4 regions of the Corynebacterium sp. NPDC060344 genome follow, and region 3 is predicted to be linked to each of the others. Evidence: predicted binding sites of a transcription regulator. Region 3 holds the regulator's gene; each other region holds the start of a gene.
The links. The regulator LexA, encoded in region 3, represses DNA repair genes until DNA is damaged. The targets are predictions, from matches to a motif close to CGAACANNTGTTCG.
Positions count from the first base shown of each region.

Region 1: ACFWGD_RS01220 (HNH endonuclease signature motif containing protein) is a predicted target of LexA. The motif match lies at 1,185-1,198, and genes of this name have one in related genera.
Region 2: ACFWGD_RS09420 (DUF222 domain-containing protein) is a predicted target of LexA. The motif match lies at 3,175-3,188, and genes of this name have one in related genera.
Region 4: ACFWGD_RS09765 (HNH endonuclease signature motif containing protein) is a predicted target of LexA. The motif match lies at 1,713-1,726, and genes of this name have one in related genera.

Region 1 is NZ_JBHXCS010000001.1:261,501-267,205, reverse strand. It holds gene ACFWGD_RS01235 (Tex family protein) at 1-101, shown strand, start outside; gene ACFWGD_RS01230 (hypothetical protein) at 111-458, shown strand; gene ACFWGD_RS01225 (hypothetical protein) at 455-1,015, opposite strand; gene ACFWGD_RS01220 (HNH endonuclease signature motif containing protein) at 1,357-3,258, shown strand; gene ACFWGD_RS01215 (DUF1648 domain-containing protein) at 3,418-4,644, opposite strand; gene rplS (50S ribosomal protein L19) at 4,637-4,978, shown strand; gene lepB (signal peptidase I) at 5,110-5,705, shown strand, end outside.
Region 2 is NZ_JBHXCS010000007.1:42,366-48,070, reverse strand. It holds gene ACFWGD_RS09435 (metal ABC transporter permease) at 1-390, shown strand, start outside; gene rlmB (23S rRNA (guanosine(2251)-2'-O)-methyltransferase RlmB) at 420-1,367, opposite strand; gene cysS (cysteine--tRNA ligase) at 1,532-2,935, opposite strand; gene ACFWGD_RS09420 (DUF222 domain-containing protein) at 3,347-4,726, shown strand; gene ispF (2-C-methyl-D-erythritol 2,4-cyclodiphosphate synthase) at 4,789-5,289, opposite strand; gene ispD (2-C-methyl-D-erythritol 4-phosphate cytidylyltransferase) at 5,351-5,705, opposite strand, start outside.
Region 3 is NZ_JBHXCS010000001.1:155,631-161,335, forward strand. It holds gene hrpA (ATP-dependent RNA helicase HrpA) at 1-1,101, shown strand, start outside; gene nrdR (transcriptional regulator NrdR) at 1,129-1,578, opposite strand; gene ACFWGD_RS00725 (hypothetical protein) at 1,613-1,756, opposite strand; gene lexA (transcriptional repressor LexA) at 2,479-3,189, shown strand; gene ACFWGD_RS00735 (phosphoenolpyruvate--protein phosphotransferase) at 3,617-5,299, opposite strand; gene ACFWGD_RS00740 (DeoR/GlpR family DNA-binding transcription regulator) at 5,589-5,705, shown strand, end outside.
Region 4 is NZ_JBHXCS010000007.1:116,131-121,835, reverse strand. It holds gene ACFWGD_RS09780 (acyl-CoA thioesterase) at 1-367, shown strand, start outside; gene ACFWGD_RS09775 (DUF998 domain-containing protein) at 432-1,004, shown strand; gene ACFWGD_RS09770 (low molecular weight phosphatase family protein) at 979-1,395, opposite strand; gene ACFWGD_RS09765 (HNH endonuclease signature motif containing protein) at 1,864-3,759, shown strand; gene ACFWGD_RS09760 (cytochrome c biogenesis CcdA family protein) at 3,903-4,772, opposite strand; gene ACFWGD_RS09755 (DsbA family protein) at 4,777-5,532, opposite strand.

The DNA of each region.
Region 1 (5,705 bases), 110 kb from region 3:
GGAACAACCGGAACAAGGGCCCCAAGGGCGGGAACAACCGCGCCACCTCCGGCGGCGGCTCGATGGCCGACGCCCTGAAGAAGGCCGGTTTCGGGCGGTAGCCTCGGGGCATGGGTTCCTTCACCACTCATCTCACGGCGCTGCTCGATCCGGGGCGGTGGCGGGACGTCGAAAAGCAGATGCATGTCGAGCTGACCGCCCTCGGATTGTGGAACGACGGCATCGACGTGCGGGTCCAGCGCAATTACTGCGAAGAGGACAACATGCTGCTCGACCAGCACATGGCCACGCATGATGCGCCGCCCGTGGCCGAGGAGATCCACCTGATCCGCGTGCGGTCGTCGGGCGAGCCGAAGGGCGGGCTGGTGGGGGTCGAGGCCGATCGCGAGATCACGAAGGCCCTCGCCGGCACCCTGCCCGAGGGGACCGGCTGGTACGGCACGACGGTGGGGGTTTAGCCGACCTCGATGGGGACCTCGATGTCGCCGTCGGGCGTCCCCGCGAGCATCAGCGTCCAGGTGCCGGCGGTGGCGCCGAGGCTTTGGTCCAGGCTCTCCCGGAACTCGCCCGAGCAGCCCGCGTCGGCGTCGAAGCGCAGCATGAGGTTGTCGGGCGTCATCAGCGTCAGGATCGTGCCGCAGGTCGAATGCCCCTCCGAGTCCCACGTGACCCGCATCATTTCGTTGAGCGGGATCGCCTGGCCCGGGTCGATGGTCACCGTCGTCGACCCCTCGGTCATGGCGAACGGCTCGCTTGACGACGACCCCTCGTCCCCCTCCTTCGCCGCCGATTCCGTGGCGGCGGAAGTGTCGGTGGCCGGGGCGTCGGTGCCTTGGTTTTCGGTGGTGGTGGCGGTGTCTGTGGCGGTGCCGGTGTCAGTGGTGGTGTCGGTGTTGGTGTCGGATTCGGAGTCTGAGCCGGCGCCGCACGCTGCGAGGCCAAGCGCCAGGGCAACGGCGGCCGACGCTGCCAGGCCGCGTGCCGAAGTCATTTTGGCGGGGAATGAAGTCTGCATGGCCCCACGGTAGGGGGAAATGGTATCCGGCGCGAGAGGTGGATGCCTGGCGTGATGGGTGTATCGACAACCTGTGCGACGCATGGGGTTGGCGTTTCGGGCGGGCGGGGAGGGTTGTATGGTGCGTAAAGATGCCTGATCGTTACCATCATTGCCGTCACTTCTATCTCGAACGCGTGTATGATGAATGGTGAAGCAAGGTAGCACAGCAGGAACAAGTTGTAGCGCAGTAAGACATAGGGGCGGGGCCGGGGGTTTGGTCTCGCGCCAGGGCAGATCAGCACCAGCGATCACGCAAAGATCCACTCTCGATCCGTACTCGCATTCCCGGGGGAATCTTCATGGCTTTCGACCATGACGCAGCCGATGAGCACGACGATCCGGACCACCACCACAACCAACCCGAGCAACGACGACCCGATTCGGGCCATGGCCGCAGCAACGAGCCCGACCCTGAGTCTGAGCCCGACTCCGACGCTGATTCAGACGCCGAGCCAGCCCCTCTTCGCAAACGGTGGGTCACCGAACGCGATGAACCTGTTGCCGCGATGGGTCGTGCCCGCAACATCGCCAACCTCGGCGCCGCCATCGCCTCCACACCCGACGGCGGTGCCGACGTCGACTCCCACATCGCCTCCATCGCCACCCGGCTCGGTGTCACACCGTATTGGGCGGAGATCTACTGCGACGTCGGCACCATGCTCGCCCGCATGCCCCGCATCCTCAACTTCGCCTACTCCGGCGCACTGCCCCTGGAACGCCTAGCGAAGATCGCCGATGCCACCATCGCCGTATCCGACGAGCACCTCGCCGACGTCGAAAAGCTGATCCTCGAGTACCTGATCCCCAACAAGGAGTTTCAGGCACTGCCGGGACAGAAGAACTTCATGCGCAAGCTCCGCGCCATCATCGAATCAGTCGAACCCATCTCCACACCTCCCGATGAGGAGGAGAAGAAGGCCCTGGAGTCGGAGAAGGTGACCATCGTCAATGACTACCCGTGCGACTTCGGGGCGATGGAGGTGTGTCTGCGCAAGGACCGCATGGCCGAGTTCGAGGCCACCGTCCGCGCCATCCGCGACGCGAAGATCAAGTCGGGTGAGGACTGCACCCTCGCGGACGCTCTGATGGCCATGTCGCGGGGAGACTTCGCCGGCGCGAAGGTGACCATGAACGTCTACGCCGACGCAGGCGCCGATGAGGGCGAGCTGCGCCTGTGGCTCGACGGCGCCGGATGGTTGCCGAAGTACCTGACCAAGCAGTGGTTGGAGCGCTGCGACGACGTCCGGCTCTCCGCCGATTCCCAGGTCGACGGCTACGTGCCCTCCGATGCGCAGAAGGCCAGGGTGCGTGCCCGCGATGGCGGGTGCCGGTTCCCCGGGTGTGATGTGCCCGCGCACAAGTGCCAGATCGACCACGTCATCAACTACGACCCCGATGCGTCTGGTGCCGCGTTCATCGCCGGCGACACTTCCAACCTTCTCGGAGTGACGGCGACGTGGAATCTGCAGTGCCTGTGTCAGCACCATCACAACCTCAAGACGAGCCGACACTGGAACGCGGTGATGAACGACGACGGTTCCGTCGACTGGTTCGATCACACCGGCTCCGCCTTCGCCACCTCGGTGCCCCATGGGCCGATCGCACACGTTAAACGGCAGACCTTCGATCAGAAGGCCACGCGGTTGGCCAAGACCATCCGCGGTGCCAACGCCCAGCGGATGCGCGCCGAAGCCGAGGCCGCCGAGGCGATGCACAACGCGGAGATCGCCGAGGCGCTGGCCGCGCATGCGAAGGCCACCGCGGACTATGAGAGGGCACTGGCCGAGTTCACCGCCGGCCCACTCAATGACCCGGACAGGGAGGTCGCCGAAGAGGCACGGTGCCTGGCCGATGCTGCCGATGATGGATGGCCGGCAGTCGAGGATCCCGTGTGGGATCCGTGTTGGGAGGCCCGATCATCGGGGCGGACCAACCAATCTCGACCATCTGGCCAATCCCGCCACTCTGGCGTGCCCGGTGAGAGGGCACGCGGTGAGTCCGGGTCTCGGTTTGGGTGGTTGGCGGATGAGAATCCGGAAGCCGATGCCTTCTGGGGAGTCTCTCCGGAGCGTGCCGGCCGACGAAAGGGTTGGTCGGAGAACTGCCGCACATGGATTCGCCGGGCATCGATCGACGCGGACCCGGCGATGCGACCGGAGCCTCCGGACCCGCTGGGCCCCGACCCGACGATCCCGTTCTGATTTTCATAGGACCACTGCTGACCACTGCTTACCCCTGCTGTCCTCTGGTGACCTCCGGTGGTCCCTGCTGCCTTGTTGCGACCTCTGTTCGCCCGACCTGTCCTTTCGGCCCCCTTTCAATTCCCACCCGGCGCCGACCGGCGGCACCAAAGAGAGGGGCTACCCGTGCAATCGATCAAGGCGGGAGTTGATGTCGCCGGCCAGTGCTTCGGCGGTGCCGTCGGGCACGACGATCGTCCAATTCGTGCCGGTGGTGTCGATGTCCAAGGCCTCACCGGACCGCGACGCCACCGCAACACGCTTGCCACGGCTGCCTCGGTACTCGACGCCCCTGATCCCGACGCCCCCGGAGTCGCCCCAGTCATAGGTCGACGGGCGGGCGGCGGTGATGGTCTCCAAGGGAATGCTCTCGCCGATGATCGCGCGGAACCGGACGGCATCATCGTCGACCCGCACGCGGACGAACATGGTCTGGAGCAAATAGAACGCCGACAGGAGAATGAGCAGGAACCCGCCAACCGACACGATTAGCATCGCCAACGAAGCGACCAAATACGCGGCGACGGCAACCTTCATTCCCGTCGACGTCCCAGTCCGCACGGGATTCGCTCGGGGACCTCGGGGGAGAGATGGGTCGGGGGCGGACGGTGCAGCGTGATCCTTGTCTGCGGGCAGCATCATGGCCGTCACGATCCCGACCACCAGTCCAATCCCCAGTCCCGCGACCGTCCACGCCCACCCGATGGTGACGCCATTGGCGGAAGCCCGATCGAGCTGCGGAACCAGCGTCTCGGGGACCAATCCGATCATGAATCCCGAAAACGCCGTCGACCCCGGACCCAGGCTGCGCCGCATGATCCGGGGATACTTCCGCCACGAGCCCATCCCGCCCATCAGCGCAATCAACGGCACCGTGACCAGGACCAGGATCACCAGGATCCCGGTCAAGGAACCGACGCCGTCGGCCTCACCGCGGATGCCGAAATGCGTGGCGATCGGGTCCGGCAGCCCATCCTTCACCGACAGCGCCCACGCGACGACGCCGACCAACCCCGCGATCGGCGCCACCACGAATCCGAGCAGCGCCACTGCGTCCCATCGGCCGTTCGATGCGCCACCCCGGTCCGTCGTCAAGCGATCCATGCCCCGCACAATGCCAGACCGCAAGCCCGACTCGCCGCCCACCAGCGGCGATTTGGCCCCCACCTGCGGTTCGTGGCATACTAACCCGGTTGATCGCGGGTTCATCGCCCCCAGACGGGGAAGCGGCGTCCGTCGCGACGGCTGAACATGTTTCGGGCACGAACCGGCCGAGCGCCCCGCAGGGGAAGAGCCGCCAGGGTCCTCTGTCCAGCACAGTAGATAGGAAACCAATTCCATGAACATTCTCGACAAGGTTGATGCCGCGTCGCTCCGCGACGACATTCCCGACTTCCGCGCCGGTGACACGGTCGAGGTCAACGTGAAGATCGTCGAGGGCAAGACCGAGCGCATCCAGATGTTCAAGGGTGTCGTCATTCGTCGCCAGGGTGGCGGCGTCCGCGAGACCTTCACCGTCCGCAAGATCTCGTTCGGCATCGGCGTCGAGCGCACCTTCCCGGTCCACTCCCCGAACATCGACTCCATCAACGTCGTGTTCCGCGGTGACGTCCGTCGCGCCAAGCTGTACTACCTGCGCAACCTGCGCGGCAAGGCCGCCCGCATCAAGGAAAAGCGCTAAGCTCCGGCTTCCGTTTTTGCTTGACGACGGCGCCGTCCCCACCACATCGGCGGGGGCGGCGCCTTCGGCGTTTCCGGGACCCGCGCGGGGCAACGCGGGGAGGGCCGGTGCGGCGCGTATAGTCCGGGAACATGACCGAGGACGATGCCACCGCCAGCCCAGCCGGGTCTACCTGGAGGCCCTCCGGGCGCACCGAAGAAGAACGGCCCCGCCGGTCCCACTGGGCCGAGCCCGCCGGGCGGGACGACCGCGACGGTGACGGTGACGAGGGGCGGCAGACGCCGTGGTACATCGAGATCCCGATCATCATCGTCATCGCGCTGCTCATTTCGGTGGGCGTGCAGACGTTCGTCGGCCGCGTGTACCTGATCCCCTCGGAGTCGATGCAGCCGACGCTGCACGGCTGCGAGGGCTGCACCGGCGACCGGATCTGGGTGGACAAGCTGGCGTACCGGTTCTCGGAGCCGGAGGCCGGCGACGTGCTGGTGTTCAATGGCCCGCCGTCGTGGGATGACGCGTTCGTCAACCAGAGGTCGGAGAACCCGGTGGTCAACTCGCTGCAGACGCTGGGCAGCTGGATCGGCGTCGTGTCGCCGGACGAGAACGCGCTGGTCAAGCGAGTCATCGCCACCGGTGGCCAGACGGTGCAGTGCCGCGAGGGCGATCCCGGGATCCTTGTTGACGGCAGGCTCGTCGACGAGTCCTTCACGCTGGCGCCGCCGCAGAA
Region 2 (5,705 bases), on a different contig from region 3:
CCGGGTGCCGCGGCCGCCCATGTCACCGCGTCGCCCGTGCGGGCCGTGGTGCTGTCCGTCCTTTTCGCCGAGGTCGCCGCCGTCGGCGGCGTGCTGCTGTCCCTGGCGCCGGGGATGCCGGTCAGCGTGTTCGTCACCACCATTTCCTTCGCCATCTACCTGGCGTGCCGATTCATCGGCTGGTACCGAGGCCGCTCCGCCACCCGCGACGACGTGTCCGCCAGCCGCTGGGCGACGCCTCGCGACGGCGCAATCCCCACCGCTGCCGCAGCGGCGGGCGCGGGCGCGGGTGTGGGTGCGGGCGCGGGCGCGGGAGCAACCGCTTCCACCTCCGACGGCTATCCCCTCGACGACTGCGGGGATTGCACCGGCAGGCACCCCGCCCCCTGACTCTCCGGAGTGCCCCGGCGACTCCCTGCCTACTCCGACGCCGCCGCCCGGCGCTGGCGGGCGAACTCGCTCAGCGTCACGCCGGCCGCGACGGACGCGTTGAGCGACTCCACCCAGCCCGCCATCGGAATCGACATCACCGAATCGCAGGTCTCCCGGACCAGGCGAGACAGCCCCTTGCCCTCGGAGCCCACGACGACCACGGTCGGCGTCGTCCCGTCGTACGTGTCCAGCGTGTGCTCTCCACCCGCGTCAAGGCCGACGACCTGGTAGCCGGCCTTCTGGAACTGCTTCAGCGAACGCACCATGTTCGTCGCCCGCGCCACCGGCAGCCGCGCCGCGGTGCCTGCCGACGTGCGCCACGTGACGCCCGTGACCGCAGCCGAACGACGCTCCGGAATGACGACGCCGTGCCCACCGAAGGCGGCGGTCGAACGGATCACCGCACCCAGGTTGCGCGGGTCGGTGATGTTGTCCAGGCACACGACCAGCCCCGGCTCGCCGGAGTCGACGACCTTGTCCAGCAGCTCCTCCACGGCCAGGTACTTGTACGGCGGGATCTGCAGGCCGATGCCCTGGTGCAGCGAATTGCCGGTCATCCGGTCCATCTCGTGGCGCGGCACTTCGCGGATCGGGATGCCCCGGTCGTTGGAGATGCGCACCGCTTCCTGCAGCCGATCGTCGTTGTCCGTGCCCAGCGCAACGAACAGCGCACTGCCCGGCACCTTGGCATGAAGGCACTCGACGACCGGGTTGCGGCCCACGACCAGCTCCGTACCGTCCGAGACCTTCTCGTGCCGCCCCTGATCACGGCGCCGCTTCTGCTGCGCCTGCTTGTGGGCCTTGTGATAGACCCTGTCCTCCGCCTTCGGAGTCGGCCCCTTGCCCCGCAGGCCCCTCTTGTGGCCGCCGGTGCCGCCGGCCTCCTTCTTGCTCGACTTGCGCACCGCGCCCCGTCGCTGGGAATTGCCCGCCATATTCTCGCCTCTCGCCTTCATCGCTTCCGGTGCCGCCGGGCTTTTCGAGCCCGCCCCGGCATCGTCATCGGGTGATCGTGTTGATCGTCGTGATCGTGTAGTTCCGGTCATCGTCCGTGGGGCGCTGCTCGCAGGCCCCTCGGGTTCATGTCATTCGGTTCCCGTCAGTCTCCCAGCGACCACTTCGGCCCATCGGCGGTATCGGTCACGGTCACGCCGGCTTCCGTCAGCCGGTCACGGACTCCATCGGCGGTGGCCCAATCCTTCTCTTCCCGGGCCACCCTGCGCGACTCGAGCTCATGGCCGACGAGCACGCCCAGGGCGTGCATCGCCTTGCCATCGCCGCCACCGGCAGCCGCCCACTTCTCCGACAGCGGATCAAATCCCAGAACGGCCGCCATCGCGCGAACGGACGAGGCCGCCGACTTGGCTGCCGCGTCATCACCGTCGGCAAGCAACTGGTTGCCCGCACGCACCGCATTGTGCAGCTCGGCCAGGGCCCGCGGGACCGCAAGGTCCTCGTTCATCGCCGCATCGAACGCCTCGGGGCGCTCCCCGACCTCGACGTCGCCGAACTTGTCCGCGGCGCGCTTCAGGAACGCCTCGATGCGACGGTACCCCGCCGCCGCCTCCTGCAGCGCCTCCTCCGAATACTCCAGCACGGAACGGTAATGGGCGCTGCCCAAGTAGTAGCGCAGCTCCACCGGGCGCACCATGCCGAGGATGTGCGGCACCGACAGGACGTTGCCCAGCGACTTCGACATCTTCTCGCCGGACATGGTCACCCAGTGATTGTGCATCCAGTAGCGCGCGAACCCGTCGCCGGCCGCATGCGACTGGGCGATCTCGTTCTCATGGTGCGGAAACTGCAGATCCAGCCCGCCGCAATGGATGTCGAACTCGCCGCCGAGATAATAGGTGGCCATCGCCGAGCACTCCAGGTGCCAACCCGGCCGCCCGTCGCCCCACGGCGTCGGCCACGACGGCTCCCCCGGCTTCGCGGACTTCCACAGCGCAAAATCGTGCGGTCCCCGCTTGCCCGGCGAGTCCGGCTCACCCTGCTCCATCTCGTCGACGCGATTGCCGGACAGCGACCCGTAGTCCCCGCCATCCGACGCCGCCCATGCGTTGACGTCGAAGTACACGTTGCCGTCGACGTCGTAGGCGAAGCCGTTGTCCATGAGCCGGCGCATGTATTCGACCATCTGCGTCACGTGGCCCGTGGCCCGCGGCTCGACGCTCGGGGGCAGCACGCCGAGCTGATCGTAGGCCCACGTGAACTCCCGCTCATACGTGGAAACCCACTCCCACCAGGGACGACCGTTCTCCGCGGCCTTTGTCAGAATCTTGTCGTCGATGTCGGTGACATTGCGCACGAACGCGACGTCGAGCCCCTGCGCCACGAGCCAGCGACGCAGGATGTCGAACGCGACGCCCGACCGCACGTGCCCGATGTGCGGCATCGCCTGCGGGGTCGCCCCACACAGGTACACGGACGCGTGCCCATCGCGGATGGGCTCGAAATCTCGCAGCTCACGGGTGGCGGTATCGAAGATTCGGAAGTTCACGCCCCCGAGTGTAGCGGTCACCGCGGGCGCTCCCGAACAGTTGCGCAGCGCGTGACCAGGGATCACGGCATCGAAGACGCCGACAGTTCACCGGAGGTTCATGGGACGTTCGATGACCCCCATTCACCGCATAGGTTCCGCCTGCCGGGGCAGGCCGAATCATTTGCTTTACGACGACCACGCGCCACTCCAGCACCGTCCGCCCCACTTGCACCGCATCAAAACCACCCGGATAACGACGAATGAACGTTCGATTAACATCAGATTCGCACTTGTTTTCGACGCCCCCATCCCCTATGCTCGAGGCCAGAGGTTCGAAGGTGGGCCACAACCCGAGGGGGACGGGAACCAATGCTTGACCAGCAACCATCACCACGCACAGGCCATTCCGCGCCGCATGATGCGAGCAAGGTGAATCTCGACGAGCTGGCCGCGTTGATGCACGCGGCCATCAACGCACTTCTCGCGCTCGCCAGGACATGCGAATCAACGCCCCTGTCGGCGACGGCGTTGCTGCAGCTGGCGCCCGTCGTAAAGCAGCTCGATTCGGCCCGTCGGGGCATGGCCGTGCTGGATTCGCGAGTGGCGGAAACGGTGGTGTCGGAGCAGTTGTCGCGGATCCTGGGGACCACGCGCGCCGATGACTTCCTGGTCGACGAATATCGGCTATCCCGGCGTGAGGCGTCGACCCGCGTGAAGGCCGCGACGTTCCTCGGAGATCATCCGGATCTGAAGGCAGCGGCCCACGTCGCCTTGCGTTCGGGAGATCTGACGTTGAGGGGAATCGCGGATGTCGCGAAGGAAGTCGTCTCGTTGGACGACCGCGCGGAGAGGACCGGAGCCGATATCGCGGCCGAGGTGATCGAACGCTGCCCCGCCCACGGCCCGCACGGGGCGGGCGCGCTGTGCAGGAAGCTCGTCAAGAAGGAGAACAGGCGATTCCCGCGGGACCCGAATGCGGCGCACAAGGAAAGGAGGCTGACCGTCGGAAAGCAGGACGGCGATGGTGGCGCGAAGGTCAACGGGTATTTCGACGCCGCGACGCTGGCGCTGCTGGAGGCGTGGCTGCTCACGCATGGGCTGAAGAAGGGCGGCCACGATGATGGGCGGACGCCGGCGCAGCGCAACGCCGACGCGCTCGACTTGGCGTTGCGCACCGCGCACGAGGCGCATCCGCGGGTGAAGGGCAAGCCGATGTGCACCGTCGTCGCCGCCCTGCGCATGGATGATCTGGCGGCGGCGACGGGAGCGGCCCCGACTAACGGCACGCACCCGACGCGAACGACCGTGAAGGCGGGATCGGGCGTTGACCTGGGTCTGATCGACCTGCTGAGGCTCGGGCTTTCCGACGACATGTACACCGCCATCATCGACCCCGACGCCCCGATGACCGACGCCAAGCTGAAGCTCGGGCGCACGAAGAGGTCGGCGAGCCTCGAGCAACGCATCGCGCTGCAACTGCTGGACGGGACGTGCCAACACCCGGGATGCCACCGCCCACCCGATGCGTGCGACGTCCACCATCTCGACGCGTGGCTGCTCGGCGGGGAGACGGACCTGGGGAATCTGACGCTGCTGTGCCGCCGGCATCATTCCGACAATGACGACACCCGCGCCGACCCGAGACGCGGCCACATGACGCCCCGCCACGACGATCCGAGAGGCCGGACGGGATGGGCGCGGCCCGTCGGCGCGGATGGGACGCGCGAGGTGCGGTTCAACGACGTCGGCGGGGCCGAGGTCCGGGAGAATTGGGTTGACGGTGCCGGGACGGGCGGGGCAGCGGCATGAGCCCGACGGCGCACCGAAGCGCGATCGGCCCCGATGGCGGCTCCGGAGGCGGAGCCATTGGACTACTGGGCGTCGGTCCGCTTCCAGACGACGGCGGTGCCCACCGCGGCGACGCCTTCGCCACGGCCGGTGAAGCCCATGTGGTCGGTGGTCGTGGCGGACACGCTCACCGGGGCGCCGATGTACCCCGACAGGACCTTTTCGGCTTCCTCGCGCCGGGGGCCCATCTTCGGCCGATTGCCGATCATCTGGGCGGCGGCGTTGCCGATGACGAATCCATTGTCCTCGAGCAGCTGCCGGCATTCCCTGAGCAGGCGCTCGCCCGACACGTCGTCGTATTCGGGCCGGCCGACCCCGACGAAACTGCCCAGGTCACCGAGGCCGGAAGCGGACAGCAGCGCATCGACGATGACGTGGGCGACGACGTCGCCGTCGGAGTGGCCTTCGCAGCCGTTCTCTCCGTCGAAAAGCAGGCCCGCCATCCAGCACGGCTTGCCCTCCTGGACCTGATGGGCGTCGGTGGCGATGCCCACGCGGGGGATGATGATCGGCGCGGCGGGCATGTCACGCGCCGAGTCACTGGCCTTGTCAGCGGTCATGTCAGAGGTGTTGTCAGAGGTCATGTCATTCTCCGGAAATCTCGAACTCGGTGGACTCGGCCTCGTCGGCGATCTGCGTCGCCAGCGCCAAGTCGAGCGGGGTGGTCACCTTGAAGGCCATCGGATCGCCCTGGACCACGTGGACGGGCACGCCCAGGCGCTCGACCAGGGACGCGTCGTCGGTGGCGTGGACGGCCTCGCTAGCGGGCCGGCCGAAGTGCTCCTCGTACGCGCGGCGCAACAGGGGAAGGCGGAAACCCTGGGGCGTCTGCACGGCCCGGAGGGAGGAACGGTCGGGAGTGCCCACGACGACGTCGCCGGCCACCTCTTTGATGGTGTCGGAGACGGGCAGCACAGGGATGACGGCATCGTTGCCGCCG
Region 3 (5,705 bases):
ATGACGCCGTATGCCCGGCCGCTGCGCGAGTCGCTGGCCGACGCCCTGCGCCAGCTCGGCGGGTCCGGGATCAACGCCGGCGACTTCGACGTGTCCAAGTTGCCGCCGCACCTGCGGTTCAACTTCGCCACCGTCGACCGCCGGGGGAAGATCACCGACCAAGACAGGGATCTGAAGGCCCTGCAGCACCGGCGCGCCGGCCAGGTGACCACGGCGGTGTCGAAGGCCGCCGGGTCGTCGGAGCATGCCGCGGTGAAGGAGTGGACGGCCGACAATCTCGGCGCCGTGCCGGAGACCGTGGAAAACACCGTCGACGGCCAGAAGGTCACCGCGTATCCCACGCTGGTGGCCACGAAGGACGGCGTGGCCGTCAAGGTCGTGCCCACGGAAGCGCAGGCCAAGGCGTCGCTGGTCACGGCGACGCTGACCATGTTGCTGCGCGATTGCACCGTGCAGGCCAAGTCGATGGTCAAGGGCCTGCCGCTGCAGCAGCGCGTGGCCGTCGATGCGTGGCCGCATGGTGGTGCCGAGGGGCTCGTGGAGGATTGCCGCGTCACCGTCGTGCGCGATCTGATGATGGGAGCCGGCGGTCCCGTGCGCGATCCGGAGGAGTACGCAAAGCTCCGCGACGCCGTGAAGCCGCAGGTCCCCGGCCAGGTGCGCCAGCTCGTGGTCGGCATGGCCAAGGCGCTGCCGGCGTATCACCGCGTGGTGTCGCAGCTGAACGAGTGGGACGGCCCGGCCATCGACGACATGCGCGCGCAGCTGGAGTTCATGCTGCCCAAGGGCGCGGTCGCCCGGCACGGGTGGGCGAACCTGCGCCATCTCCCCCGCTATCTGGAGGCGATGGAGGTGCGCTTGGCGGACATGGCCACCGATCCCGACCGCGATGCAGAGCTCGAGGATGAGGTCGCCGAGGTCAACGAGCACCTGGCCGCGCGCCTGGCGAAGCTGCCGGAGGCGCGGAAGAAGTCCGCGGCCGTCCGGGACATCGGTTGGATGATCCAGGAGTTGCGGGTGAGCTTGTTCGCGCAGCGCCTGGGCACGGCGCGCACGGTGTCGCCGCAGCGGGTGAAGAAGGCCATCGACAAGCTGCGGTAGCCGGTGACCGTGCCCGGACTGCGCGTCTTACGTGCGGTCGTGGCGAAGCGACAGGATCTCGTTTTCGAAGTCCTGCGCCGAGCTGAACGACTTGTACACCGACGCGAAGCGCAGGTAGCCGACTTCGTCGAGGTCTCGCAGCGGTTCGAGGATGGCCAGCCCGATGTCGTTGGAGTCCACCCGCGGGGTGCCCTTGGACCGGAGGGTTTCCTCCACTTGCTGGGCGAGCAGTTTCAGCGCTGCTTCGGGGACCTCGCGCCCCTGGCATGCCCGCCGCACGCCGCGGATCACTTTGTCGCGGCTGAAATCTTCGACGACTCCGTCGCGCTTGACGACGATCAGCTGCGACCGCTCTAGCGTGGTGAATCGTTTGCCGCACGCCAGACACTCGCGCCGGCGGCGGATGGTCATTCCATCGTCGATGAGACGGGAGTCGATGACCTTGGTTTGGTCGTGGTGGCAGAACTGGCAATGCACGTCGTCGAGCATACGGTGCCCGCGCCCCACGCCCCTACTGCTGGTGAGCGGCGCCGACGTAGGTCGGGGCCGGTGCCGTCTCCGGGGCGGGCGCGCCCATCCCGGAGAAGTGCAGCATGAGGCCGAACACGGCGCCGACGCCGGCGACGACGGCCATCGAGGTGCGCGTGCGGCGCACCCCCTGCACCGGGCCGCGGACGGCCGAACGACCGTCGCGGACGTGCCCGATGTTCGAAACCCCGTGGGTGGGCGCAGAAGTGAGGGCCGTTCGTCGTGTGTTCGGACGGCGCGACGCGCCCGAAACACCGCCGGGGCGACCGTTCGACGGACGACGGGTCGTACGGACCCGCGTTCGATCCGTCGCGGCACCCGTTCGAACATCGGCGGCGGCGCGACGACGCCGCACGGCGGTTCGGGCAGCCGGGCGAACCGCAGCAGCATCGTTCTCGAGCCACGAGGGAACCTGATCCCCGGACTCCGTGGAGTCCACGTCATGCCAGTTCAGGGTGGCGGTGCGGTAGTCTTCGATAAAAGCGGTCATCGGTTGGTTCCTTCCATCCGGTTACTCGCGAGCATCATACGAAACGGTTTCGAAAATCCCGGTCGCGGTCACTGCACGAATGTTCGACTGCGTTGCTGTGTTCGATTTATATCACCGCCCCCGGATCCCGTCCAGACATGGGGGCAAAAACTTCGAACAGTTGTGCCACCCCCGCACGATTTGGTGTAGGGTCGTGTTCGAACGGCAGGCACGAGCGAGGCAGGTCCGATCGCGCGCATGGCCGATCGACCTGAGCACGACGACATCGAGCACCGGGGCACCCGAGCCCCGTGCACCCGAGCATTAGTCACCCGAGCACTACGCAACCGAGCACGACCGAACCCGGTGGGAGTGGAAACATGGCCGATAAGAAGCAGCCGCACAAGAACACGTTGACGGACCGACAGAGGCGCATCCTGGAGGTCATCCAGGACGCGGTGTCCCTGCGGGGCTACCCGCCGAGCATCCGGGAGATCGGTGACGCGGTCGGGCTGAACTCCACGTCGTCGGTGGCCTACCAGCTCAAGGAGCTGGAGAAGAAGGGCGCGCTGCGCCGCGATCCCCACAAGCCGCGTGCGGTCGACGTCCGCGATCTGAAGCAGAAGCTCGACAACCACGCCGGCAAGCCGGGCCCCAAGCCGAAGTCGGCGTCGGTCCCGGTCGTGCCGGAAGGCGCCACCGCCCCGACGTATGTGCCCATCGTCGGCCAGATCGCCGCCGGCAACCCGATCCTGGCAGAGCAGAGCATCGACGAGCACATGGCGGTTCCCGCAGAGCTCACCGGTCCGGGCGAGCTGTACATGCTCCGCGTCGTCGGCGAGTCGATGGTCGATGCCGGCATCTTCGACGGTGACTGGGTCGTGGTGAAGTCGCAGCAGACGGCCAACAACGGCGATTTCGTCGCGGCGATGATCGACGGCGACTCGGACAGCGAGGCCACGGTCAAGGAGTGGCACGAGGATCGTTCGGGCAAGTGGCTGCTCCCCCACAACGACGCCTTCGAGCCGATTCCGGTCGACGGTGGGGTGACCATCCTCGGCCGCGTCGTCAGCGTCCTGCGCCGTCTCTGATCCACCACCCGAGAAGGGGCCCGAGCACCATGTGCTCGGGCCCCTTCTCATGCATTCGGTGCGCCAGCCAGCATGTGGTGCGCGAGCCAGGCCTCAGGCCCCGCTTCCACCGCGCGCACAGGTTGGCGGGGAGCAAGCCGGGGAAGCCCCCATTCAATCTCAGAGTTTTCGCGGCCGTGAATCCGGCCTCAACCTGCAGGAGATTGAATTCTTGACCCCCTATTTCTTCAAGCTCAGAGTCCGCGTGCCCCTCGGAAAGGGCGCGAAAACCCTGAGATTGAATTGATGGGTCGATTCCAACTGAATTCAGCGACCATCCATGCATTCACGGCCCCACGCGGCGGCGCGGGACGTCCGTGACGAGCCTCGACGGCCACGGTGAGCCGCGACGTGGACCGCTACCCCAGGCCGAAAACGGAGCGCGCGGCTACTCCAGGCCGAAGACGGAGCGCACCGCGGCGCGAGCGGCATCGGCGTTCGGCGCATCCAACGCCGCACGAGCGGCGTCGGCACACTGGGCGGCGGTGACCTCGGCGAGCTGGGCCCCCACGCCCGGCAGCGCCGTCGCGGCCGCCGACAGCGAGTTCACCCCGAGGCCCACGAGCACGCAGGCCAGCAGCGGATCGGCCGCGGCTTCGCCGCACACGCCGACCGGGGTGCCGGTGAGCTTGCCGGACCGGCACGTCATGTCGATCAACCGCAGCACCGCCGGCTGCCACGGATCCGTGAGGTACGCCAGGTGCGGCGACAGGCGGTCGGCGGCCATCGCGTACTGGGTCAGGTCGTTGGTGCCGATGGAGACGAAGTCGAGAACCTTCATCAGATCGTGGCTCATCAGGGCCGCGGCGGGAATCTCGATCATCGCACCCGGCGTCAGGCCGCGTTCGCGGCAGAGCCCGGCGAACCACTCGGCCTCTTCCAGGGTCGCCACCATCGGCGCCATCACCCACGTCGGGGCCTCCGCTCCGCGGCCCGCCTTCGTGCCGGCCAGTGCGATGGCGTCGAGCTGGCGTTCCATGAGCCCCGAGTTCGACCGCGAAATGCGCAGGCCGCGCACGCCCAGCGCCGGATTGTCCTCGTCGCCGAGATTGGCGAAGGCGATCGGCTTGTCGGAGCCCGCATCGAGCGTGCGCACGACGATCTTCGACTCCGGGAACGCCTTGAGCACCGTGGCGTAGATGTCCGCCTGATTCTCCACCGTCGGTTCCGTGGCCGCCGACAGGAAGCAGAGCTCGGTGCGGAACAGGCCGATGCCCTCGGCCGCGCCGTCCGCGGCGATGCGCGCGGCATTGCCGTCGCCGACGTTGGCCAGCAGCTGCACGTGTTCCCCGTCGGCGGTGCGCCCCGGACCCGACCACGCCGCGATCTTGTCGGCCATCCGCGCGGCCTCGTCCACCGCCGCCTGCGCGACCGCCGGGTCGGGGTCGGCGGTGATCTCCCCCTTGGCGCCATCCACCAGCGTCAGGGTCCCCTGCTCGATGACGCGCAAGCCCGCGCCCGCCGCCACCGCGCACGGCACGCCCAGCTGCCGGGCGATGATCGCCGTGTGCGACGTGGGCCCGCCCAGCGTGGTCACCATCGCCACGAACAACTCCGGGTCCAAGGTGGCGGTGTCGGCGGGCGACAGGTCGTCGGCAAGCAAGACCGACGGCTCGATCACGGCCGGCAATCCCGGCTCGTCCTCGCCGCGCAATTCCGCGATGACGCGATCGCGGATGTCCTCCAGGTCCGTGGTGCGCTCGGCCATGATCCCGCCGGCGGCCTTGAACATCTCCACGAACTTCTCGATCGCCGCCATCGTCGACGACTCCGCGCCCACCCCGGCCTTGATCGACTTCACCGCGGCCCGGTGCCACCCGCGGTCCAGCGTCAGCTTCGAGGTGGCCAGGAGCACCTCGGCCGCGTTGCCCTCGGCACGGCCGGCGCGGGCGGCCAACCGCTCGGACACCGCCGCGGCCGCCGCCCGGAAGCGCTCGATCTCGGCCTCGGCGTCGCCGGCATGCGGCTCGCCCTCCGGCGGCAGCGCGGGACGCGGCCGCACCCACACGGCGGGCGCATACCCCACTCCCGGGACGACGGCGGTGGCCTTCAACGTGGTGGACGACGGCATGGGCTCTCCTGGACTACGGAATGGATCGATTCACCCGCTGCGGGCGAGGCCCGAACGGAAACTCCTTGCGCAAAATCTTACTCCACATTTCCCACATTGAAACCCAATTCTCGCTTGACTTTCCAACATATTCGGGCATGATTGGAGGGAGCCGAGTGTGTGGTCGCGGCGCCAGCCGGAATCGGTTACGTCCAGGCCACCACACGTAAATACCGCCCCACCCCGGATCGCAGAATCGGGCAATCGACACCCGATTGGGCTTGATTCGGCCCAAACGCAGGAGACGACCGTGTACGCAGAAGAACGCCGACGCAAAATCGCTTCATTGACGGCCGTCGAGGGCAGGGTCACGGTCTCGGATCTGGCGCACCATTTCGACGTCACCGCCGAGACCATCCGCCGCGAC
Region 4 (5,705 bases), on a different contig from region 3:
CATGAACTGGGCCGGCCGCCAGACCATCGCGGTGTACGCGGGCGGCGTGCGGTTCTACAAGCCCATCCACATCGGCGATCTGGTCGAGGTCCGGGCGCGGATCCTGCGCACGGGCAACACGTCGATGCACATGAGCGTCCACGTCCATTCGGGCGAGCCGCGCAAGGGCCGCGGTGGCCTGGAGCTGGCGCTGCATTCGTCGATGACGTACGTGGCCATCGACGATGATTTCAAGCCGCAGCCCGTCCCCCATTTCCAGCCGACGACGGACGAGGACAAGCGCCTCCACGCCCATGACCTGTCGCTGAAGGAACTCCGCGACGCCTACCAGCCCCTGCCGCTGGTCGGTCCGTTGGGCCGGGTCTAGGTTGTCCGGTTCCCGCTTGACGACGGCCCGCGCCGCCGCAATCGCCCTCTCCATAGTCGCGGCAGTGGTGTATTCGGGGTGGGTGCTGGAGTGGTTCCTGCCCAACGGGGTGGATCCGCTGCGGTCCTACGCCTCCGAGCTGGCCGCGCGCACCGAGCCGCACGGGGATCTGTTCGCGCGCCTGGACACGGTGTCGGGGACGCTGCTGGCGGTGATCGGCCTGGTCATCGCCGCCGTGTGGCGCCGCCTGCTCGTGCCCGCCGGCCTGGTGCTGTGGGGCGGGGCGACGGTGGCGGATTCGATCTTCCGCATGCCCACGGTGACCACCGTCGGGCCGGGGGCGTCGGCGGCATTGTCGGAGGCGGACAAGTCCGCCGTGCTGGCCCATTCGATCTGTTCGTCGACGGCCGCCGCCGGGATGGCGCTGGTCGGCGTCGGCCTGTGGGTGCTGGGACGGCGGGTGCTGGCCGCCGTGTTCCTGGTGCTTCTGGCCGCGGTGGCGGTGACGTCGGGGCTCCACGAGATCGGTGGCCCGAACCTGTGGCTGGGCCTGTGGCAGCGGTTGTCGCTGGCCGTGGCGGCCGTGGCGGTGGTGGTGGCCGCGGGGGCGGTCACAGTTCGTCGAGAAGCTTCCTGACCCGCCCGTCGATCTCGTCGCGGATCATGTCCATCCGCTCCTCGCCCTCGATGCCGCGGCGGCTGGGCTCGTCGACGTCCCAGCGCTCGATGGTGGCCTTCATGCCGTCGTGGGCGGGAATGTCCGCGCCGCCGACGACGATGACGCGGTCGGCGGAGCGCATGACGTCGCCGTCGATGGCGGCGGGCGTGCCGGCGGACATGTCGGCGCCGATGCCGGCGACGGAGGCGGCGGAGCCGGCGTTGATGGCGTCGGCGGGCGTGCGGCCCGCGGAGAGGACCTCGATGTCCCGGCCCGCTTCACCGGCGCGCAGGCGCAGGATGGCCTCGGCCATCTGCGACTTGCCGCCGTTGGTGTTGCACAGGAAGTAGACGGTGGGCTTGTCGGTCATCGATCGTCGCTTTCGCTCGTGGGATGGGGCCCGCCAAGGATACGTGCCGGTGCCGCACTGCCTGTGCTTGACGACGATCCCGTGCCCGGCCGTGCGGCCTGCGGGTGCGGTGTGCCGTGCTGCGTGCCGTGCTGCATGCCGTGCTGCATGCCGTGCTGCATGCAGCCGACCCCACAGTCGACCGCACAGAAACGCCCAAAGTAGCGCTTACGTTCGACCTCACGGGATGGAACATTGTACGGCGCCAGGTGGGATTATGTCCCGTTTGCGCTGCTAAAAGTTGCCAAACCGTCACCTCCCGTTCACCTTCGATCGCTCGAACGGGTGTATGATCAATGGTGAAGCAAGGCAGTACAGCAAGACATAGGGGCGGGGCCGGGGGTTTGGTTCCGCGTCAGGGCAGATCAGCACCAGCGATCACACGTAGATCCACTTTCGATCCGTACTCGCATTCCCGGGGGAATCTTCATGGCTTTCGACCATGACGCAGCCGAAGAGCACGACGATCCGGACCACCACCACAACCAACACGAGCAGAACAGGCAACGGCCATCCGAGCCGCCTCCTCCCCGCAAGCGGTGGGTCACCGAACGCGATGAACCCGTCGCCACCACGGGGAGGGCCCGCAATATCGCCAACATCGACGCCGCCATCGCCGCCACACCCGACGGCGGTGCCGACGTCGACTCCCACATCGCCTCCATCGCCACCCGCCTCGGTGTCACACCGTACTGGGCGGAGATCTACTGCGACGTCGGCACCATGCTCGCCCACATGCCCCGCATCCTCGACTTCGCCTACTCCGGGGCACTGCCCCTGGAACGCCTGGCGAAGATCGCCGATGCCACCATCGCCGTCTCCGACGAGCACCTCGCCGACGTCGAAAAGCTGATCCTCGAGTACCTGATCCCCAACAAGGAGTTTCAGGCACTGCCGGGCCAGAAGAACTTCATGCGCAAGCTCCGCGCCATGATCGAGGCAGTCGAACCCATCTCCACACCTCCCGATGAGGAGGAGAAGAAGGCCCTGGAGGCGGAGAAGGTGACCATCGTCAATGACTACCCGTGCGACTTCGGGGCGATGGAGGTGTGTCTGCGCCAGGACCGCATGGCCGAGTTCGAGGCCACCGTCCGCGCCATCCGCGACGCGAAGATCAAGGCAGGCGTCGATTGCACTCTCGCCGACGCCTTGATGGCCATGTCGCGCGGTGATTTCGCCGGGGCGAAGGTCACCATGAACGTCTACACCGACGCAGGCGCCGATGATGGCGAGCTGCGCTTGTGGCTCGACGGCGCCGGCTGGCTGCCCAAGTACCTGACCAAGCAATGGCTCGAGCGCTGCGATGACGTTCGCCTGTCCGCGGACTCCCAGGTCGATGGCTACGTGCCCTCGGATGCGCAGAAGGCGAGGGTGCGTGCCCGCGATGGCGGGTGCCGGTTCCCTGGGTGTGATGTGCCGGCGCACAGGTGCCAGATCGACCACGTCATCAACTACGACCCCGACGCCATGAAGGGTGCACCGGGGATGGTCATCGGTGGCGGAACCTGTGAGGGAGATGCCGCTGGTGGAGCTGCTGGTGCTGCGTTCATCGCCGGCGACACTTCCAACCTGCTCGGCGTGACGGCGACGTGGAATCTGCAGTGCCTGTGCCAGCACCACCACAACTTGAAAACCAGCCGACACTGGAACGCGGTGATGAACGACGACGGTTCCGTCGACTGGTTCGACCACACCGGTGCCGCCTTCGCCACCTCGGTGCCCCATGGGCCGATCGCGCACATCAAGCGGCAGACCTTCGATCAGCGCGCCACCCGACTGTCCAAAACCATCCGCGGCGCCAATGCACAGCGGATGCGGGCCGAAGCTGAGGCGGCTGAGGCGATGCACCGAGCAGAGATTGCCGAGGCGCTGGCCGCGCATGCGAAGGCCACCGCGGACTATGAGAGGGCACTTGCCGAGTTCACCGCCGGCCCCCTCAATGACCCGGACAGGGAGGTCGCCGAAGAGGCACGGTGCCTGGCCGACGCCGCCGATGACGGATGGCCGGCAGTCGAGGATCCCGTGTGGGATCCGGGGTGGGAGGCCCGATCATCGGGGCGGACCAACCAATCCCGACGACGGGGCGAATCCGGAGTGCCCGATGAGAAGGCACGCGACGAGTCCGGGGCACGATTTGGATGGTTGGCCGATGAGAATCCGGAGGCCGACGCATTCTGGGGAGTCTCACCGCAGCGCGCCGGCAGTAGGCGGGGCTGGTCGGAGAACTGCTTAACGTGGATCCGCCGTGCGTCGATCGATGCGGACCCGACGATGCGGCCGGAGCCGCCGGACCCGCTGGGCCCCGACCCGACGGTTCCGTTCTGATTCCCCCAGTTCCCGACCTTTTCCTTTCAACGGGACCTCCGACGGGCACGAGAGCATCTGCCCGGCCCCCGCCCGGTTCCAGAAAACCGGGCCGGCCCCCTCAGCGGCCCGTCCCCTTCCTCGGGTCGGCCCCACGAAGAAAGCTATTCGGAGGACGCGGCGGCGGAGTTTTCCGTCCGCCCGTCCCCCGAACGGCGAGCGCGGAACAGGTACACGACCAACCCAACGGCAACGATGAGGAGAATTCCGAGGAGCAGCCACGCATCCGACACGGCGCCGGACACCTCGGACAACCACTGCTGCAACGCGAACTGCTGATCCACCGTCGTCGCACCGCCCAGCCCGGCGGTGCCGCCGGTGACCAGGAAAAGCAGGCCCAACACCACGAGCACGATGCCCGCGAGGAGGGACAGGGAATTCGTGCGCACCGGGCCGAGCTTCACCGTGCGCGGGCGCAGCCAGGACCGGGACCCAAGATCGAACTTCTCCCACAACACCGCCAGCACCAACAACGGCGCCACCATGCCCAACGAATACACCGCCATCAGCGCACCGCCCACGACGGCCGAACCACCGGCCAACGCGACCGTCAGAATCGCACCCAACAACGGCCCCGAGCAGAACCCCGCCAATCCGTAGACCGCGCCGAGCACGAAGACGTTGAGCACGCCCGTCCCCCGAGCCGTCGCACTGCGCCCCGCGCTCCCGCCGACGCTGAACCCGCCACCCAGCGCCGTGAACATGCCCAAGGCAATGACCACGAGGCCGGCGATGAGCGTCACCGTCCCCCGATGAATGGTCAGCAACGACCCGACGGCCCCGACGCCCGCGCCCACCGGCACGAGCACCAGGACCATGCCCAGGTAAAACACGGCGGTACGCTGCGCCAACCTGCCCACGCCGTCGAAGGCGTACGCGAAGAACGACGGCAGCAGCAACGCCGAACAGGGGCTCAGCAGCGACAACAACCCGCCGAGGAACGCCCCCGCGAACCCGATCGAACCGACTCCCACGCGGCTACTCCCCAGCCCCGGCCGGCAGCTGCGACTCGATGGCCTCGCGGAACTGCTCCAAAGGCTGGGCACCGACGATCGCCCGCTTGCCCACGATGAACGTCGGCGTCGAGTTCACGCCGTACAGCGCGCCCTCCTCGGCATCCTTGTTGATGGCCTCGTCGAAACGCTCCGACGTCATGTCCCCGCGGAACTTCTCCAGGTCCGGGATGCCCGCCTGCTCGGCGAAGCCCATCAGCGTCTGCTCGGTCAGGTTCGCGTGCCCGCGCTCGGGGGCGGCGGCCATGACGACCTCGTGGAACTCATGGAACTTGCCCTGCTCCGCCGCTGCTCGCCCCGCCCGCGCGCCGATCATCGACTCGTCGCCGAAGATGGGCATGTCGCGCCACTCGATGCGCAGCTTCCCGGTCTCCACGTAGTCCGACACCAGCGCCGGCTCGATGTCGCGGGCGAACTTCGCGCAGAACGGGCAGCGCCAATCGGAGTAGTTGATCAGCACGACCGGCGCGTCCACGGGCCCGATCGCCATGGGGTCGCCCTCGTCGCGACGGGCGAGGAAGCTCAGGCCCTCGTCGGGGGTGCCGCCCTCGCCGGACGCGGCAGTCGTCGTCGCGGGGCCCGCGGCCGTGCTCGAGCCCGAATCGCCCCACATCATGTAGCCGCCGACGCCGATGATCAGCAGCACGACCACCACCAGCGCGATGACGGCGGGCACCATGCCGGGCGCCGGCTTTCTCCTGGGGGTGGCGGTGTTGCTCATCTGATCTCCACTTTCCTGTCGCACGGGATGGGCCTTGCTTTACGACGTCCCGGCCCGTTTCAATTCCCCCACCGTATCCGAGGGGCGGACACTGCCTCGAGGGGGACGCCCGGCAAGATTGATACTTTTACGCTTTTATATTCTCTCCTTAGCACCTATCTTAGGTTGTACTT